One region of the Serratia sp. Ae19-1 genome, then DNA from elsewhere that is predicted to be linked to it. Evidence: predicted binding sites of a transcription regulator. Region 1 holds the regulator's gene; each other region holds the start of a gene.
What was found. Region 1 encodes PhoB, which activates phosphate uptake and scavenging genes when phosphate is short. Its sites were predicted from a motif close to CTGTCATAAAACTGNCNNAT; they were not measured.
Positions count from the first base shown of each region.

Region 1 (5,012 bases):
TTGTGCTGCACCGCATCGACCACCTGGCGGAACATTTGGCGCATCCGCTGTTGGCGCGTTTCGGGCAGCTCAGTCTCCTGCGCCAGGCGCCGCTCGAACACTTCATTGACGCTCAGTTCGTTGAGCGTTTCCTTATCCTGCTGTGCGATCGCCTGGCGGCGCTGTTCTTTGCTGCGCCGCAGCAGCACCACTTCCACCGGTAGCTCGTCTGCCAGCAGCTGAATGCGGCGCTGGATGTCGCTGAGGTAGTCCTGCGTCGCCACTTCGATATCCAGCCACACCGGCAGCTCACCGTCATAATCGGCAAACTGCCGCAGCTGCCGTTCGATCTCGGCCAGATCGCCTTTGATCAGCTGCATGGGCTGAAACTGCGGGATCGTTAACGCTTCCACCTGCTGCAAAGCGCCGTCGGCGAAATCGACCATAAAGACGCTTTTGGCTTTGCCCAGTTCATCGAAGCTGAGCGGGATCGGCGAGCCGCTATAGCGAATGTGCTCCGATTTGGCGACGTTCTGCGCGCGGTGGATGTGGCCCAACGCGATATAGTCGGCGGGAGGAAAGGCCTGCGCCGGAAAGGCGTCGAGGGTGCCGATATAGATGTCGCGCACCGAGTCGGAGGTGGTGACGCCGACGGTGGTCAGGTGGCCGGTGGCGACGATCGGCAGCGGCAGGCCCAATTGGTCGCGGTGCTCGCAGGCCGCCTGATACAGCGTTTGGTAATGTTCGGCGATGGCTTCCTGTAACGCCTGCTGTTTCTGCGCGCCGGATTCGCCGGCGCGGCTGGTGAGCAGATCGCGTGGCCGCAAGAACGGGATGGCGCACAGCACCGCGCCCGGCTGGCCGTCGCGCCGGTTCAGCACCAGGATCTGCTGTTCGGGGGCGCTTTGCGCGCTCGCGATCACCGTGGTGTTCAGGCAGGAGAGCAGTTCACGCGATTCGTTCAGCGTCGCCACCGAATCGTGGTTGCCGCCCAGCACCACCAGTTGGCAGCCGGTGCGCTGCAGTTCCACCACGAAGCGGTTGTACAGTTCGCGGGCGTAGCTGGGCGGCGAGCCGGTATCGAATAGATCCCCGGCGACGATCAGCGCATCCACCTGCTGCTGCTCTACCTGTTTGATCAGCCAGTTCAGAAAAGCCTGGTGCTCGGCGGCGCGGCTTTTGGTGAAAAAGTACTGGCCAAGGTGCCAGTCAGAGGTGTGGATCAGGCGCATGACACTCCCGGGTGCAAAGGTAATGGCGATGATTATAAAGGCCGCGGCGCCGGCTGTCCCGGCGCAATGGCGAGGGCAGCGGAATGATTTTTCTTTACTATGGGAAATAATCGCTATGCTTACTGCCTATAACAGCCGCTTTTTTTCATAAAAGTGTCACAAAACTGACGCATAATGGCGCCCGCAAAGTCGCTAACACATTGGCAGGATTGACGATGGCAAGACGCATACTGGTGGTGGAAGACGAAGCGCCGATCCGTGAGATGGTGTGCTTTGTGTTGGAACAGAATGGTTACCAACCGTTGGAAGCCGAGGATTATGACAGCGCCGTGACGCGCCTGTCTGAGCCGTTCCCTGATTTGGTGTTGCTCGATTGGATGCTGCCCGGCGGTTCCGGCATTCAGTTTATCAAGCATATGAAGCGCGAAGCGCTGACCCGCGATATCCCGGTGATGATGTTGACCGCGCGCGGCGAAGAGGAAGACCGGGTGCGCGGCCTGGAAGTGGGGGCGGATGATTACATCACCAAGCCGTTCTCGCCCAAGGAGCTGGTGGCACGCATCAAAGCGGTCATGCGCCGTATTTCACCGATGGCGGTGGAAGAAGTGATTGAAATGCAAGGACTGAGCCTGGATCCGTCCTCCCACCGCGTGATGGCGAACGATCAGGCGCTGGACATGGGGCCGACCGAGTTCAAGCTGCTGCACTTCTTTATGACCCACCCGGAGCGGGTTTATAGCCGCGAGCAGTTGCTTAATCACGTCTGGGGCACTAACGTTTATGTGGAAGACCGTACCGTTGACGTGCATATCCGTCGGCTCCGCAAGGCGTTAGAAACCAGTGGGCATGATAAAATGGTTCAAACCGTTCGGGGCACCGGCTACCGGTTCTCAACGCGCTACTGATCGCGCCGCGCTGGAGAATATGCCGTGTTAGAACGTCTGTCGTGGAAGAGGCTGGCTCTGGAGCTGGCTCTTTTTTGTCTGCCCGCCTTACTGCTGGGGCTGATTTTCGGTTATCTGCCCTGGTTCCTGCTGGCCTCAGCGCTGGCTGCGCTGGTGTGGAATTTCTACAACCAGCTCAAACTCTCCCATTGGCTGTGGATCGACCGCAGCATGACGCCGCCGCCCGGCCGCTGGAGCTGGGAGCCGTTGTTCTATGGCCTGTATCAGATGCAGCAGCGCAACCGCCGCCGCCGCCGCGAGCTGGCGCTGCTGATCAAGCGCTTTCGCAGCGGGGCCGAATCGCTGCCTGACGCGGTGGTGATGACCACCGTCGAAGGCAATATCTTCTGGTGCAACGGCCTGGCGCAGCATCTGCTCGGCTTCCGCTGGCCGGAAGACAACGGCCAGCACATCCTCAACCTGCTGCGTTATCCGGAGTTCAGCCACTATTTGCAACAGCAGGAGTTTTCGCGCCCGCTGACGCTGCAGTTGAACAACGAACATTACGTCGAATTCCGCGTGATGCCCTATTCCGAAGGGCAACTGCTGATGGTGGCGCGCGACGTCACCCAGATGCGCCAGCTGGAAGGGGCGCGGCGCAACTTCTTCGCCAACGTCAGCCATGAGCTGCGCACGCCGTTGACGGTGCTGCAGGGCTACCTGGAAATGATGGGCGACGAAGAGCAGGACGGCTCGCTGCGTAGCAAGGCGCTGAGCACCATGCAAGAGCAGACCCGCCGGATGGACGGGCTGGTCAAACAGCTGCTGACGCTGTCGCGCATCGAGGCGGCGCCCAATGTCGACATGAACGAACGGGTGGATATCCCGCTGATGCTGCGGGTGTTGCAGCGCGAGGCGCAATCGCTGAGCGGCGGCAATCACGAGATCGCTTTCCGGGTGAACGAACAGCTCAAAGTGTTCGGCAATGAAGACCAGTTGCGCAGCGCGGTGTCTAACCTGGTGTACAACGCGGTCAACCACACGCCGAAGGGCACCCATATCGAAGTCAGCTGGCAGCAGACGGCACATGGTGCGCAGTTCCAGGTCAGCGACAACGGGCCGGGCATCGCCGCCGAGCACCTTCCGCGCCTGACCGAGCGTTTTTATCGCGTCGACAAGGCCCGTTCGCGCCAGACCGGCGGCAGTGGGCTGGGGCTGGCGATCGTCAAACACGCGCTCAGCCATCACGACGCGCGGCTGGAGATCCTCAGCGAACCGGGGATCGGCACCCGCTTTATCTTTACCTTACCCAACCGGTTGATTGTTCCGGCCGCTTTATCAGAGAATGCGGTGAAAAATTAACGCGAGACACCGGTATGACCCGAATTACCCGAGGGCTGTTGCTTTGCCTGGCGCTGCTGGCCGGACGTGGCGCACTGGCGCAGCCCGACGGCATGCTGGCGGGCAATCTGTCCAGCGTCGGCTCCGACACCCTGGCGAACCTGATGGCGCTGTGGGCGCAGGACTTCAGCCAGCATTACCCCAACGTTAATCTGCAGATCCAGGCCGCCGGTTCGTCGACCGCGCCGACCGCGTTGGCGGCGGGCGCCGCGCAGCTGGGCCCGATGAGCCGGCCGATGAAGGCGGCCGAGGTTTCGGCGTTCGAACACCGTTACGGCTATGCGCCGCTGGCGGTGCCGGTGGCGGTGGATGCGCTGGTGGTGTTGGTGCATCAGGACAATCCGCTGCGCGGCCTCAATTTGCAGCAGCTCGATCGTATTTTCTCCGCCACCCGGCGCTGCGGTGAAAGCCAGCCGCTGACGCGCTGGGGCGAACTGGGTCTGAGCGGCGACTGGGCGACGCGCTCGCTGCAACGCTTTGGCCGCAACTCGGCTTCCGGCACCTACGGCTATTTCAAACTGCGCGCGCTGTGCGGCGGCGATTTTATGCCGCGCGTCAATGAGTTGCCCGGTTCGGCCTCGGTGGTGCAGGCGGTGGCCGGTTCGCTCAACGGCATCGGCTACGCCAGCATCGGTTTTCGCGCCAGCGGCGTGCGGCTGCTGCCGTTGGCGGAGTCGGGGGAGGATTATGTCGCGCCTACCGCCGCCAACGTGCGCAACGATCGCTACCCGCTGTCGCGCTACCTGTATATCTACATCAACAAAGCCCCCAATCAACCGCTGGAGCCGCTGACCGCGGCGTTCCTCGATCGTGTGCTGTCGACCGCAGGACAGAGCCTGGTCAACCACGACGGCTATCTGCCTCTGCCGCCGGCCGCTCTGCAGAAGACCCGCCAGGCGCTCGGGCTGCAGCCGCTTGCGCCGGCCATGATGCAATAAGCGACAAAAAGCGACGTAATTTTCGCCTTTTCTCACGCCGAAATGGAGCTTATGCCACGCGAAAACCGGGCTTTTATTGGCGTTTTCGCGCGGTAAAGTGATATATGCTTCACGTTTCGTGAATTGGCTGTTCAAAAATGATACAAATCATGTAGTGTATATTTATTGATAGCCAATATGATCGACTGGTGGCTAAAGTTTATATGGTCGATAGCTCTGCTTTTCGCCGTGCGTCTTGCCTTGAAGCGCTATAAACGTTTACCTTAGCCCTCGTTGTCGGATTAAACCTCCATTTTATAACTCCTAAAACTTTGCCCATCTTCATGAGCGGCCACTTTCGAATAGGGACATAAACGCCGGAACGATTGCGTTTAGGGTGCTTATTTGGCGCTGCGATGGTCGGGCATGCCGGCAACCGGGTGGGGCGTCACGCCACCACGCTATCGGACAATTTTTTTCATTTGAACAGGCAACACGACATCGTATGAGTCATCGTTTAACGTCAAAAGATATCCTGGCATTGGGCTTTATGACCTTTGCCTTATTCGTCGGGGCCGGGAACATCATCTTCCCGCCGA
Region 1 is NZ_JBCHWD010000001.1:123,146-128,157, forward strand. It holds gene sbcD (exonuclease subunit SbcD) at 1-1,211, opposite strand, end outside; gene phoB (phosphate response regulator transcription factor PhoB) at 1,427-2,116, shown strand; gene phoR (phosphate regulon sensor histidine kinase PhoR) at 2,141-3,457, shown strand; gene AAIE04_RS00670 (PstS family phosphate ABC transporter substrate-binding protein) at 3,472-4,434, shown strand; gene brnQ (branched-chain amino acid transport system II carrier protein) at 4,919-5,012, shown strand, end outside.

Region 2 (5,012 bases), on a different contig from region 1:
GCGTGCGGCGGGATAGACTATCCAGAAAAACCGACTAATTATCGGCCGGCGACGACTCGCTATCTCGCCCCGGCGGGGGGCTTTCGGCGCACGGCGGTAAATTTTATCCACTGATCAGGCCAGTTTGCGTTTCATTAACCTACAATGATGGATATGGGCCTCATCATTTCCCCTCTGAGTAGAACCACGCTGTGCAAGTTTCTCTGTGCAGTGCGGCAACGTCTTCGGAGGCGGTGGGTTATGGGCGTGGCCCGTGCAGGCAAAAAAGGGGATGAGAGCGGTAAGCTCCAGCAGAGTATCGGGTAATGAGGTAGGGCGGTTGGACCCGGCGGATGGCCGTGGATAACAACGCCTTGAGGGGGTAATCATGATCAGTACCGTCGCGCTGTTTTGGGCCTTATGTGTGGTGTGTGTGGTAAACATGGTGCGGTATTACTCTTCTCTGCGCGCGCTGCTGGTGGTATTGCGCGGCTGTGACCCGTTGCTGTACCAATACGTCGACGGCGGCGGTTTCTTCACCGCCCACGGGCAACCCAGCAAGCAGCTGAGGCTGGTGCGCTATATCTTTGCGCAGCGCTATGTCGAGCACCACGATCCGGAGTTTATTCGCCGCTGCGAGCGGGTGCGCGGGCAGTTTATGCTGACTTCGGCTCTGTGCGGCCTGGTGGTCATCAGCCTGATAGGGCTGATGATCTGGCATTGATTCCCGCCTCGTCTGGCGGTTAACGCAGGAGAGTTCAGGGTTCACGCTACGTCACGGATCCCGAATTTTTCTGCGCCGTGCGGCGATCGTTTCTGCCATTGGCGTTCCCCGCACGGTCGTTTACTATCACGTCATATGAATATCAATGTCATCGACTTCCTGCCCGTTCTGTTGCCTGTCGCGCTGTCTCCCGGAGCGAGTTTTACTCTGGCGATGAACAGCGCGTTGGCCGGCGGGCGCAGCGGGTTGTTCCGCACGCTGGCGGGAACGGCGCTGGGGATATACACCCATGCCTGCCTCATCGCGTTAGGAGTCTCCGCGGTGCTCATGGCCTCTCCAGCGGCGTTTGGCGCCCTGAAAGGCGCTGGAATAGCGTATCTCCTGTGGCTGGGCGTTCAGCTTATCCGCAGTGGGATGCGCACCCGTGGCGGGGAGATCGGCGAAGGCGCCCGCGCCGTCACGCTAAAGGATGCCTGGTTGGCCAACGTGCTCAATCCAAAAGCCATCATTTTTTATCTGACGGTCGTGTCGCAGTTCGTCGGTCAGGATGGAAAGATGAGCGGCTATCTGGCGCTGGCCTCCGTGCATGTTATCGTAATGAGCGTTTGGTTGATGATGGTCAGCAAAACGCTCATCTTCTCGTCCCAAAAAGCCAATCCTCTGACGCTGAAAAAATGGGTTAACGTCGTCGGCGGCATATTGCTTATCCTGTTCTCTCTGAAAAGTCTGTTCTAGTGCCTGCGAGCGGCGACAGGCCCTAAAATAATGCCGGCCCCTTTGTGAGGGGCCGGCATTATGCGGCCATTCGGCCGCCTTTCTCATGATGCTATCAGTTAGATCAGCTTCAGCGCCACCCAATACAGCGCACCGGAAAGCAGAATCGAGATTGGCAGGGTCAGTACCCAGGCCAACAGGATGTTTTTCACGGTTTTGCTCTGCACGCCGCCGCCGTCCACGATCATCGTCCCGGCAACCGCCGAAGAGAGCACGTGGGTGGTGGAGACCGGCATGCCGGTATAGCTCGCTACGCCGATCGACAGCGCCGCGGTCATCTGGGCCGACACGCCCTGGGCGTAGGTCATGCCTTTCTTACCGATCTTCTCGCCGATGGTAGTAGCCACGCGTTTCCAGCCCACCATGGTGCCGAGCGACAGCGCCAGCGCGACGGCGACGATGATCCACATCGGCGCATACTCGACGGTCTGCAGCAAATCCTGACGCAGGTTCTTCAGGAAGCGCTGGTCGGCAGATGAGGTTTCCGGCAGCTTGGCGACTTTATCCGCCGTGTCGGTCACGCACATCAGCAGGCGGCGCAGGTGGCTGCGCTGCTCAACCGTCAGCTGATCGTAGCTTTGCAGGTTGGTCAGCATGCCCTGAGCCAGTTCGATCGCCGGCATGGCGCGCGAACTGTCGCAGTGGAACTCGGCCGGCTTGTTAGGTTCGGCTTCGTCATCCGGGCTTGGCACCAGCGGCGTCAACGACACCGCATGCGACAGCGCGTCACCGTGCTGCTGGTAATATTGCTGCAGGTGGGTCACGGCATCACGCGTACGGGTGATGTCATAACCGGTTGCATTCATATTGACCACGAAGCCGGCCGGCGCCACGCCGATCAGCACCAGCATGATTAGGCCGATGCCTTTCTGGCCATCGTTGGCGCCGTGCGAGAAGCTGACGCCAATCGCCGACAGGATCAGTGCGATACGGGTCCAGAACGGCGGCTTGCGTTTGCCGTCGACCTTTTCACGTTCCGCAGGGGTCATGTGGATACGCTGGCGTTTCTTGGTGCCACTCCAATAGCGGCGCAAGGCGAACACCATCACTCCCGCCACCATCATGCCGACCAGCGGCGAGAACAGCAGAGAAAGGAAAATGCCAATCATTTTCGGGACGTTAAGCGCATCCACCACCGAAGTGTGGGTCATCAGGGCGTTGGTTAAACCGACACCGATGATTGCGCCTATCAGCGTATGGGAACTGGAGGCCGGCAGACCGAAATACCAGGTGCCGAGGTTCCAGATGATTGCCGCCAACAGCATGGAGAAGACCATGGCTAATCCGTGTGCTGAACTGACGTTCAACAACAGATCGGTAGGCAACAAGTGGACGATGGCGTAAGCAACACTCAAACCGCCGAGCATTACGCCAAGAAAGTTGAACAAACCTGCCATCACGACCGCAAGTTGCGAGCGCATGGCGCGGGTATAAATAACTGTAGCGACCGCATTGGCCGTATCATGAAAACCGTTGATGGCTTCATAAAACAACACGAACAACAATGCGAGAATTAACATCAGGCCGGTATGGAAATCCAGGCCAGCGAACAAATGCAGCATAAGCGTTACGCCAGTTTGTGGACATGAACGCCGCGCATTATCAGTGACAACCGGGGCCGGGGAAAAGGAAAATATGACGTTTTTTTGATTTGGACATGACGAAACGATGGCGTGTCTATAACAAAAATATGAAATATCAACGCGTTATTCTCCTCTGACCTCTGTAATATTTTCTTACTATGGCGTTGACGGCGCCGGGGCTTTACAATCTGCCGCCGTGAATTTGGCGGTGACCGGCGGCGAAACGGCGTAATATGGCGCTCTTTTGTCGCGATTGTGGTTTTGATAAGAGAGGCTCAGGTGGAACAGTTTGATGTCGTAGTGATTGGGGCGGGCGCTGCCGGCATGTTTTGCGCCGCGCAGGCGGGGCAACTCGGTTGCCGCGTGTTGCTGCTCGACAACGGCAAAAAACCGGGCCGCAAGATCCTGATGTCCGGCGGCGGGCGCTGCAACTTTACCAACATGTATGCCGAACCGGCGGCCTACCTGTCGAACAACCCGCATTTCTGCAAGTCGGCGCTGGCGCGTTATACCCAGTGGGACTTCATCGATCTGATCAACCGCTACGGCATCGCCTACCATGAAAAAACGCTGGGGCAGCTGTTCTGCGACGACTCGGCGCAGCAGGTGGTGGATCTGCTGGTCAAGGAGTGCGAGCTGGGCCAGGTGACGATGCGCCTGCGCAGCGAAGTGCTGGGCGTGGAGAAAACCGCACAGGGTTACGAGCTGGCGCTGAATGGTGAAAAAGTGAGTGCTCGCTCACTTGTGGTGGCCAGCGGCGGATTATCCATGCCGGGGCTGGGCGCCTCGCCGTTCGGTTACAAGCTGGCGGAGCAATTTGGCCTCAAAGTGCTGCCGACGCGCGCCGGGCTGGTGCCTTTTACCCTGCATAAGCCGCTGTTGGAGCATGTGCAGACGCTATCCGGCGTCTCGGTGCCGGCGGTGATCACCGCCGAGAACGGCGTCAGTTTCCGCGAAAGCATCCTGTTTACCCACCGTGGCCTCTCCGGGCCGGCGGTGCTGCAGCTGTCGAGCTATTGGCAGCCTGGTGAGTATGTGAGCGTTAACTTACTTCCTGAGCTGGATCTGGCGGCTTTCCTCGATGAACAACGCCGGCAACACCCGAACCAAAGCCTGAAAAATACCCTGGCGTTGCAATTGCCGAAGCGGCTGGTGGAATGCTTGCAGACGCTGGGACAACTGCCGGAGGCGACGCTGAAGCAGCTGAATGCCCCGCAGCAGGCGGCGCTGGTGGATCTGTTGCAGAACTGGCGCGTGCAGCCGAACGGCACCGAAGGCTACCGCACGGCGGAAGTGACGCTCGGCGGCGTCGACACCAACGAACTTTCCTCCAAGACGATGGAAGCCCACAAGGCGCCGGGGCTCTACTTCATCGGCGAAGTGGTGGACGTGACCGGGTGGCTGGGCGGTTACAACTTCCAATGGGCCTGGAGCTCGGCCTGGGCCTGCGCCCAGGCGCTGGCGGCGCAGGAACGTTAAAACGCCGCTCAACCTAGAAATGCGCCGGGTCACATTGGCCCGGCATTGAGCTGATTCATTAATTTTATTTTAGTGTCATCGTCGAGAAAACTCGCCTCCAGCGCCTGCCTGTTACTGCGGTTAAAATCTTCATCGCGCCAGCCGAAGGCGTCGTGCAGCAGCTGATATTCCTTGTTCAGCGTGGTATCGGCGACGGTGCGCGCATCGGTATTCACATTCAGCCGCACCCCCCACTTTTTCAGCCGGTCTATCGGATGGTCGTCGATGCTGTCGAACAGATTGCAGGTGAGGTTACAGCTGGGGCAGATCTCGAGCAGCACGCCGGTGGCTATCAGACGCTCGACGAGCGCGGGGTCCTCGATGCTCCGGACGCCGTGGCCGATACGCGACACCTGCAGCCGATCCAGCGTCTCCCGCACGCTGTCTGCGCCTTTCGCCTCACCGGCGTGGGCGATGACGTTGCCACCGGCCTC
Region 2 is NZ_JBCHWD010000002.1:813,139-818,150, forward strand. It holds gene uspB (universal stress protein UspB) at 368-703, shown strand; gene AAIE04_RS09160 (LysE family translocator) at 839-1,438, shown strand; gene pitA (inorganic phosphate transporter PitA) at 1,537-3,039, opposite strand; gene AAIE04_RS09170 (BaiN/RdsA family NAD(P)/FAD-dependent oxidoreductase) at 3,340-4,539, shown strand; gene add (adenosine deaminase) at 4,569-5,012, opposite strand, start outside.
Region 2: the regulator PhoB is predicted to act here: its motif matches at 3,045-3,064, upstream of pitA (inorganic phosphate transporter PitA).

Region 3 (5,012 bases), 430 kb from region 1:
TCGCCTTTGGTCAGCTCGCGCTTCATATCGATGATGTTCTGGTATTCCGCCAGGGTGGTGTCGCCGATGTGCTGCTTGCCGCCCATCGCTTTGATAAAGCACTGGTGATCGTCTTTATCCAGCTTCTTGATGGCGGTGACCACTTTGGCCTTGAAGTCGGCCGGCAGCGAGTTGCTCACCAGGATCGGGCCGTTCGGGATCAGCGGCGACTGCCAGATGATGCGGATCTGTTTCATCAGGTCCGGGTGATCCATGCGGATCATGCGGGTGAACGCGCCGCTGGTGTAGCCGGTGTTGTAATCGCCGATCATCGACGCCCAGGTTACCGCGCCTTCGAACTGGCCGTTCAGCACGCCGAGGATGTCCTGCTCGTGGCCGCCGGAGAAGGTGACGCTGGAGAAGGTGTTGTTGTATTTGTTGTCGACCGTGCCACCGAACAGCTTTTTAAACGCCTGGTTCGGGATCAGGAAGCCGGAGGTGGAGTCCGGATCGGCGAAGCCGATGGCCTTGCCCTTCAGGTCTTCCAGCTTCTGGTACGGGCTGCCGGCCTTCACCACCACGACCGAGTGGTAGCCGCGCGACTGGTCGACGTCGTCGACCGCAATGCCGACGATGTCCACCGCTTTCGGATCCTTGATGTAGACCGAAGCGAACGAGGACGGCGACATGCTCAGCACCAGATCAATCTTGCCGCCCAGCAGGCCCTGGATCACGCCGGAATAGTCGGACGAGTTGCGCAGCTTGGTATCGACGTTCAGCTCTTTATCCAGGAACTGCTTCACGCACTGGTTATCGCCGATCTGCTGGGTGGCGTTCTGGCCGCCGAGAATGCCCAGGTTCAGCTCTTTCGGCGCATCCGCTGCGGCAGCATTAAAGACCATCATCGCGCCGGCCATCAGGGTGGTCAGACTCAATACTTTTTTCATTAGGTGTGCCTTGTGTGTAAAGGGTAAAGGTCAAAAGTGCTTCAATGGATCTGATTGGCTTCTTCGCCATACAGCTGGTGCAGGATCCGTTCGTTCAGTTGCGAAGGATGCCCGTCAAACACGATCTTCCCGTGGGCGATGCCGATCACCCGCGAGCAATACTCTTTCACCAGTTCGACCGAGTGCAGGTTCACCATCACCGCGATGCCGTCTTCGCTGATTTTCTGCAGCGCGTCCATGATGCGGCGGGTGTTTTTCGGATCGAGCGACGCCACCGGCTCATCGGCCAGCAGGATTTGCGGGTTTTGCATCAGCGCACGGCAGATGGCGACGCGCTGCATCTGGCCGCCGGAGAGGTGCTCGGCGCGCTGCAGCGCATGCGGCAGCATGTTGAGCCACTGCAACAGCTCGATGGCGCGAGCGCGGTCGGCGTCATCGAACAGTTTGAAGAAGGATTTCAGGGTAGACGTGTGGCTCAGACGACCCAGCAGCACGTTGGTCATCACGTCCAGCCGCGGCACCAGGCAGAAGTCCTGGAAGATCATGCCGCAGCGCGCGCGCCACTGGCGCATCTGGCGGCCGGCAAGCTGGGCGATATCCTGCGCCACGCCATCGTCTTCGAAGTGCAGCATCTCGCCGCAGCTGGAAGGGATGGTGCCGTTCAGGGTGTGCAGCAGCGTGGACTTGCCCGCGCCGGAACGGCCGATCACCGCCACGAACTCGCCGGCGTGCAGATCGAAGTTGATGTCATCCAGCACACGCTGCTGCGCTTTGTAGGCCTTGCCGAGTCCCTTTACCGATAACACTTTGCGGGATGCGGCGGCGTGCTGCCCTGGGAAGTCGTGCTGTGCCAATTTTAACAGTGCCTGAGCCATATGATTTCTCTGGTTTCAGTGGCTAATCATTATGGGCACCTATTAACGAATAAGTTTATGACAGTGGGATGATGGTTTTATGGCCGGGGCGTGACGCGTGACGCCCCGGCGTGCGCATCATTCCAGGCTAAAGAAGTCCAGCCCCAGCGCCGCCTTGACCTGCTGCAGCGTCTGCTGGCTGACCTGATGCGCGCGGCGGGTGCCGTGCTGCAGGATGCGCGTCAGCTCGCCTTTATCGGCGATGAATTCGGCGCGGCGGGTGCGGATCGGCTCGAGCAGGCTCTGCAGGCAATCCTCCAGCAGCCGTTTGATTTTCACGTCCCCCAACCCGCCGCGGCGGTAATGCGCCTTCAGATCCGCCACCAGCGCGGCGTCGTCGCAGAAGGCGTCCAGGTAGGTGAACACCATGTTGCCCTCCACCCGGCCGGGATCGCTGACGTTGAGATGACCGGGATCGGTGAACATGCTCATCACCGCCTTGTGCACCTCGTCGGCGCTGGCGCCAAGCTGGATGGCGTTGCCGCGCGATTTCGACATCTTGCCCTGCCCGTCCAGCCCCGGCAGACGCCCGACGTTGCTCAGCAGCGGCTGGCACTCCGTCAGTACCGGTTGGCCGACGATATGGTTGAAACGCCGCACGATCTCGTTGGTTTGCTCCAGCATCGGCAGCTGATCCTCGCCGACCGGCACGTGGGTGGCGCCAAAGGCGGTGATGTCCGCCGCCTGGCTGACCGGATAGATCAAAAAGCCGGCCGGCAGGCTGCGGGCGAAATCCTTCTCGGCGATTTCATTTTTCACCGTCGGGTTGCGTTCCAGCCGCGCCACGCTGACCAGGTTGAGATAGTACATCGTCAGCTCGGCCAACGCCGGCAGCGCCGACTGCAGGCAGATCGTGGTCTTGTGCGGATCGATGCCCACCGCCAGATAGTCGGCCACTACGTTGAGCACGTTGGCGCTGATTTTTTGCGGGTTGTTGCCGTTGTCGGTCAGGCCCTGCAGATCCGCCACCATCACCGTTTGGTTATGCTGGTGCTGCAGTTCGACGCGCTGGCGCAGCGAGCCGACGAAGTGGCCTAAATGCAGTGGGCCGGTGGCGCGATCGCCGGTAAGAATGGTGTAACTCATGGCAGTGCTCCTGAAGGTCAGTACACCGCCGGATCAACGCCACAAAAAATAATGCCGCCAAACCGGCGGCATTAAAAAGAGATGTGGATACTCGTGCCGCCTCAGAAAAGGCGCCACCATGACTGATTGTGGGTGGAAGGCATCGATATATTCATGCCATCAAGGTATACCCGCAGCGGCAGCACGTCAATAGCCCGCCGCCGGTGCGTAAGACGGCGTTACACTCCGGCATTTGCGTTCCTGGCCCGGCGCGCTAGGGTAAAACCTTCAACCTGAAAAAGGAGCGCATGATGAAGATCGGATTTGCCGGACTGGGTGGGATGGGCAGCGCCATGGCGGCCAACCTGTTGCAGGCGGGCCTCGCATTAACGGTATGGAACCGCTCGCCGCAGGCGGCGCAGCCGCTGGTCAGCGCCGGCGCGCGGCAGGCCGAGCGGCCGGAACAGTTGGCCGATGCCGATGTGCTGATCACCATGCTGGCCGACGACGCCGCCACGCAGCAGGTGGTGGTGGGCAGCGGGTTGCTGCAACGAATGAAACCGGGCGCGTTGCATATCAATATGGCGACCATCTCGGTCGAACTCGCCAAACGCCTGACGGCGCTGCATGCGGAACACGGCATCGGCTATCTCGCCGCGCCGGTGCTGGGCCGGGTCGACGTGGCCGCCGCCGGCAAGCTGAATATTCTGGCGGCCGGCGAGAGCGAGCTGCTGAAGAAAGCGCAGCCGCTGTTCGATGCCCTCGGCCAGAAAACCTGGCACTTCGGCGCCGATCCTGCGCAGGCCAACGTGGTCAAGATCGCCACCAACTTTACCTTGGCCAGCGCCATTGAAGCGATGGCGGAAGGCAGTGCGCTGGTGCGCAACTATGGCGTGTCCGGCACCGACTATCTGCAGATGCTGAGCAGCACCGTCTTCGCCGCCCCGGCCTATCAGGGCTATGGCGCGCTGATCGCCGCCGAGAAGTATTCCCCGGCTGGATTCCGGCTGGCGCTGGGGCTGAAGGACGTCGGGTTGGCGCTGGCCGCCGGCGCCGACAGCCATACGCCGATGCCGTTCGCCGGGGTGCTGAAAGACAACTTCCTCGACGCGATGGCGCAGGGGGATGCGGATCTGGATTGGGCGGCGCTGGCCAAGGTGGCGGCGCGGCGGGCAGGACTGAAATAACGAACGGGGGCCGAGGCCCCCATTTTTCCGTTCTCAGAACACGATGTCCACCGCAGGCACGGCGCGGATCGGCACGCCGAAGCTGTCGATATTCGACAGCGTCTCGTTATGGTGGGTGCGGATCAGCAGGCCGTCGGCATAGGATTTGTCGTGGCAGGTATGAGCATCCGCCGCCAGCGTCACCGGATAACCGCGCGCCGCCGCGCTACGCACCGTGGTATCGATGCAAAACGGCGTGGAGTAGCCGCACACCACCAGCTGCGAAACGCCGTTGGCGATCAGCAATGCGCCCAGCGAGGTGCGCAGGAAGGAGTCCGGCGTGGTTTTCTCCACCCGGTGGTCGCCCGGCGCCACCGTCAACGCCGCAAGCACTTGCCAGGCGGCGCTGCCGTGCGGCAGTTCGTCGTCCGGCGTGTGGTGCTGAATCACGACAACCGGCGCGCCGGCCCGACGGGCGCGCTCGCTCAGCAGATTGATGCGCGCAACGGTGCCCGTGGCATCCGCCGGCGGCGGCGTAAACAACCCTTCCTGCACATCGATAATCAACAGCGCGGCGGTCATGGCAGCTCCTGAAGAGTCAATCGCATCAGCACACCGGCTGGCGCGGGCGGAAAATATGGTCGACGCCCTGCTCGCGCAGCCGGTTCACCAGATCGTGCCCGCCGTTCGGCGTGGCGTGCGCCAGTTGGCGTTCGGCGGTAAACACCGGGCTGGCCCAGAACAGGTTCACCGGGTCGCCGTACTGCGGCGGCAAAGCCAGGTGCGCGTTATATGGGTAGAAGGACGACGATAAAATATAGCCCTCGTAGCCCAGCGGCGCCACGTCCGACTCCAGCGTATGCCCTTCGCCGATCCAGGTTAGCCGCGCCCACGGCGCGTGCGCGAAACCGGCCAGCGCGCTGGCCATCTGCACCGCGTTG
Region 3 is NZ_JBCHWD010000001.1:553,186-558,197, reverse strand. It holds gene phnD (phosphonate ABC transporter substrate-binding protein) at 1-926, opposite strand, end outside; gene phnC (phosphonate ABC transporter ATP-binding protein) at 968-1,801, opposite strand; gene trpS (tryptophan--tRNA ligase) at 1,919-2,926, opposite strand; gene AAIE04_RS02760 (NAD(P)-dependent oxidoreductase) at 3,217-4,092, shown strand; gene AAIE04_RS02755 (cysteine hydrolase family protein) at 4,126-4,653, opposite strand; gene AAIE04_RS02750 (suppressor of fused domain protein) at 4,679-5,012, opposite strand, start outside.
Region 3: the regulator PhoB is predicted to act here: its motif matches at 1,857-1,876, upstream of phnC (phosphonate ABC transporter ATP-binding protein).